DNA from 2 places in the Neisseria blantyrii genome. Region 2 is predicted to be linked to the other one. Evidence: riboswitches for the same ligand, from Rfam matches in the RefSeq annotation. Region 2 holds a riboswitch; the other holds the start of a gene.
What was found. Region 2 has a riboswitch for thiamine pyrophosphate ahead of thiC (phosphomethylpyrimidine synthase ThiC). Riboswitches for the same ligand answer to the same signal wherever they lie in the genome.
Positions count from the first base shown of each region.

Region 1: linked by a shared signal. The riboswitch ahead of cytX (putative hydroxymethylpyrimidine transporter CytX) and the one ahead of thiC (phosphomethylpyrimidine synthase ThiC) in region 2 are both predicted to bind thiamine pyrophosphate.

Region 1 is NZ_CAUIZY010000010.1:55,009-57,486, forward strand. Features, by position in the region: gene cytX (putative hydroxymethylpyrimidine transporter CytX) at 1-948, opposite strand, end outside; TPP riboswitch at 1,013-1,117, opposite strand; gene tldD (metalloprotease TldD) at 1,234-2,478, shown strand, end outside.
Region 2 is NZ_CAUIZY010000016.1:12,131-14,608, reverse strand. Features, by position in the region: gene Q9J80_RS10085 (NUDIX hydrolase) at 1-309, opposite strand, end outside; tRNA gene Q9J80_RS10080 (tRNA-Met) at 554-630, opposite strand; TPP riboswitch at 780-879, shown strand; gene thiC (phosphomethylpyrimidine synthase ThiC) at 969-2,478, shown strand, end outside.

The sequences.
Region 1 (2,478 bases), on a different contig from region 2:
GGTAACGGGCAGGAGGACGGCAAGCAGTGTGCCGACAACGGCGACGGCAATGGCGACGGGTGTTTCCGCAAGTTTGGCGGAAATATTGTTGGCACTTACGCCGGCGGAGTAAGCATCGAGAAAAGTGGTGGTAACGGTCGACAGGACGACTGCCAGAATGCCCGTTATGCCCAAGCCCGCGCCCAACAGGATTTTTGCCACATCGGTTTCTCCGGTGAACAACGCTGCTGCCAAACCCAAGGCATACATCCAGCAGCCCGTCAGCGTATAGGCGAGCGTTGCCGTCAGGGTTGCCGCAAACGGGCGGCGTGCTTGGCGTGTGTAGTCGGCGGCCAGCGGCAGCCAGGAAAGCGGCATGACGGCGGACAATTCGACTGCTGTTCCGAAGCTCATGCCGTCTGAAACCTGTGCGGCGGTGCTGCCTGCCGTGGAAAAGACTTCGGCACTCAGCCACAGAACCGCCAACAGCATCAGCACCATCGAACCGGTTTTCAGCCAGCCTGTTTTGCGTGCGCCGAAAATCAGCCACAAGACAATCAGCGCGCCGTTGGCAAAAGCCCACCAAGAAAACGATCCGTTTTGCCAGAGCATTTTGCCCAGTGCGGAACTTGCCGCCGCACCCGAATAAATCATGACGGCCGTCCAGCCGACCAGTTGCAGCACGTTCGCCGCCGAAAATAAGACGGAACCGCCTGTGCCGAACGACAGGCGTATGCTTTCCATCGCGCTTTTTTGCGTGAATGCGCCGATATATGCCGCCGCGAAAAACAATATGCCGCCGATGGCATGGCCGAGCAGCAGTGCCGCCAAACCGCGTTGCCAGCCCAAGGGGGCGAGCAGTGTGCCCGTGCTGATTTCGGCAATCGATACCGCCGCGCCGAACCAAATCAGCCCGATGCCGGCAGCGGAGGCGGCAGACGAAGGTTGTTGTGAAATATTGCCCGACATATGACGTCCTTTAAAAAGAAGGAAGGTGGGCGGGGAAGTGCGGAAAGGGAACGGAAGCCCGAACGGGCAGGGAAGGTTTGTTTCCTACGCAGGCATTACCCCGACAGGTTCTACGGATTTTGCTTTCGCAATCTCAGCCGCCCGGCGGGCAGCACTCCGACAAAGAGCTTTAAGTGTACACAAAAGCAGGGGATGTTGGCAAAAATCTTACATTTCAGGCGGCACGATACATTTTCATAACAAATGCCGTATAATCGGCCCACTGATTTTTTATGCTCCGACACCATGCATCAAACCTATTATGCCGTACGGCGAGATTTGCTCGAAGCCAACCATCTTTCTCCCGATTTGCTCGCCCAAAGCCTGAGCATTATCGGCACCAACCATGTCGATTATGCCGACATTTATTGTCAGCGCACCGCCTATGAAAGTTGGCATCTGGAAGAAGGCATCGTCAAATCGGGCAGCTTCCAAATCGATCAGGGTGTGGGCGTGCGTGCCGTTTCGGGCGATAAAACCGCTTTTGCCTACGCCGACAGCCTGTGTATTGATTCGATCAACCGCTCTGCCAAAGCCGTTCGCGTGATTGGTGCGGCCGGTGGCGAGGCCAGCGTCAAAGTGCCGACACCTGCCTACGGCAAGCCTGTCCACATGGCGATGGATCCTATTGCCAGCCTTGATTCCGCTGCCAAAGTCGCGTTGTTGAACAAAGTCGAAACGCTCGCCAAAGCCGCCGATCCGCGCATCGTGCAAGTGATGGCGGGTTTGACCTGCGAATACGATATGGTTTACCTCGCCCGTCTGGACGGCAAACACGCCGCCGACATCCGCCCGATGGTGCGCCTGAACGTTACCGTCATCGCCAGACAGGGCGAACGCCGCGAACAGGGCAGCGCGGGCGGCGGAGGACGCTACGACTTGGCTTATTTCGATGAAACTCTGGTGCGGCAGTTTGTCGATGCCGCCGTCAAGCAGGCACTCACCAATCTCGAATCCCGCCCCGCGCCCGCCGGAGAAATGACCGTCGTTTTGGGCAACGGCTGGCCGGGCGTGTTGTTGCACGAAGCGGTCGGACACGGTTTGGAAGGCGATTTCAACCGCAAGGGAACCAGCGTCTTTTCCGGCCGGATCGGCGAGCGCGTCGCCGCCAAAGGCGTTACCGTCGTCGATCAGGGCGATATTGCCGGCCGGCGCGGTTCGCTCAACATCGACGACGAAGGCAACGAAACCCGCCGCACCGTATTGATTGAAGACGGTATTTTGACCGGCTATATGCAGGACGAAACCAACGCCCGCCTGACGGGTACGCAATCGACCGGCAACGGCCGCCGCGAAAGTTACGCTTCCGCGCCTATGCCGCGCATGACCAACACCTTTATGGAAAACGGCGGCTACGAACCCGACGAAATCATCGCGTCCATCGACAAAGGCATTTACGCCGTCAACTTCGGCGGCGGACAAGTGGACATTACCAGCGGCAAATTCGTGTTCAGCGCGTCCGAAGCGTGGTGGGTGGAAGGCGGCAAACTG
Region 2 (2,478 bases):
GAAACACTCGTTGCGCCAGCCGTCTAGCAGCCCCGCACAGTGCCAACTGCGGGCAAGATGTTGCAAGCGTCCGCCCATATCTGACCAGCCGTCCGCATTCAGGAAAATGCCGTCTGAAGACTCCGAGCAGCCTGCCTGCCAGTCTTTTTTGACGCGTTCCGCCCATTCCGGCGACAGGTTTCCCAAAGGCAGACCGTTCAGATACAGCGTTTTCCAGCAGCTTTCTGCACCGTAACTTGCTTTTGCCCACTCGAACAGGGCATCAAGGTCTTGTTTGCTGACGGATTCGGTAAAACGGACGGTCGGCATAGTCGGCTTTCTTGAACATAATGCGGAAGATTGTAGCCAAACCGCCTGAATTTGCAACCGCAAACAGACGGCGGTCTGCCGTTCCGATATTGCGGCAGGAAGGAAAATCCGGCAAAAAACGGAGGCAGCAGGAAACAGGAAACAGGAAACAGGAAACAGGAAACAGGAAACAGGAAACAGGAAACAGGAAACAGGAAACAGGCAAAACAAAACCCCTCGGCATTGAACCGAGGGGTTTGATATTTGGTTGCGGGAGCAGGATTCGAACCTACGACCTTCGGGTTATGAGCCCGACGAGCTACCATGCTGCTCCATCCCGCGTCAGAAAGTAAAACTATACGGAAGATTTTTTATGTTGTCAAACATTATTTCTGCGAAAAATCATAAAATTTTGCCGTCCGGCGGTTTATGCCTGATTTGAAATATTATTTTCTTTACAAAAGTTCATGTTCGTGATTTAATTTTGATTAACATTGAAACAGGGGTGCTGCCCGACAATTGGGCGGCTGAGAAATACCCTTTACACCCGATCGGGATAATACCTGCGTGGGGAGTTTTCACGGATTCTGCCTTTCAGACGGCATTGGTTTTCAAATGCCGTCTGAAAACGCAAAACGCTCCTGTTTCTTATCCTAAACGAGAAAACAGGAGCATTTTTTATGACTACGCCAAAAAAAACCGCCAAAACTTCCGGCAACGAAGCGCGCGAGCTTGCCGATTTGAGCGAAGACATCGGCATCCGCTTCAAATATCCGAACTCCGAGCGCGTATATCTGCAAGGCAGCCGCGACGACATCCGCGTGCCTTTGCGCGAAATCCGTCAGGACGACACCTACACGGCGCAAGGTACGGAAGCCAATCCGCCGATTCCCGTCTATGACACCAGCGGCGTGTACGGCGATCCGGCGGCGCATATCGACCTGAAACAAGGCCTGCCGCACATCCGCACGGCGTGGCTGGACGAACGCGGCGATACCGAAATCCTGCCCAAACTCTCCAGCGAATACGGTATCGAACGCGCACACGACCCGCAAACCGCCCATCTGCGTTTCAACCAAATCACCCGTCCGCGCCGCGCGAAAAGCGGCCGCAATGTAACCCAGCTTCACTACGCGCGCCAAGGCATTATCACGCCCGAAATGGAGTTTGTCGCCATACGCGAACGTTTAAAATTAGACGAATTGTCCCAAAAACCGGAATACGCCAAGCTCTTGAAACAGCACGCAGGACAAAGTTTCGGCGCGAACATCCCGACCCATCCCGACCAAATCACGCCCGAATTCGTGCGCCAAGAAATCGCCGCCGGACGCGCGATTATCCCTGCCAACATCAACCACCCCGAACTCGAACCGATGATTATCGGCCGCAACTTCCGCGTCAAAATCAACGGCAACTTGGGCAACTCCGCCGTCACTTCCAGTCTGACCGAAGAAGTCGAAAAAATGGTGTGGTCGCTGCGTTGGGGCGCGGACACGATTATGGATTTGTCCACCGGCGCGCATATCCACGAAACGCGCGAATGGATTATCCGCAACGCGCCCGTCCCCATCGGTACCGTGCCTATCTATCAGGCTTTGGAAAAAACCGGCGGTATTGCCGAAGATTTGACTTGGGATTTGTTCCGCGACACCTTAATCGAACAGGCGGAACAAGGCGTGGACTATTTCACCATACACGCGGGCGTGTTGCTGCGTTATGTGCCGATGACCGCCAACCGCCTCACCGGCATCGTCTCGCGCGGCGGTTCCATCATGGCGAAATGGTGTTTGGCACATCATCGGGAAAACTTCCTCTACACGCATTTCGACGAAATCTGCGAAATTATGAAGGCGTATGACGTATCGTTCAGCTTGGGCGACGGTTTGCGCCCCGGCTGCATTGCCGATGCCAACGACGAATCCCAATTCGCCGAATTGCACACCTTGGGCGAATTGACCGCCAAAGCGTGGAAACACGACGTACAAGTCATGATTGAAGGCCCCGGCCATGTGCCGCTGCAACGCGTCAAAGAAAACATGACCGAAGAGCTGCAACACTGCTTTGAAGCGCCTTTCTACACACTTGGCCCGCTCGTTACCGACATCGCCCCCGGCTACGACCACATCACCTCGGGCATAGGCGCGGCCAATATCGGCTGGTACGGCACGGCGATGCTTTGTTACGTTACCC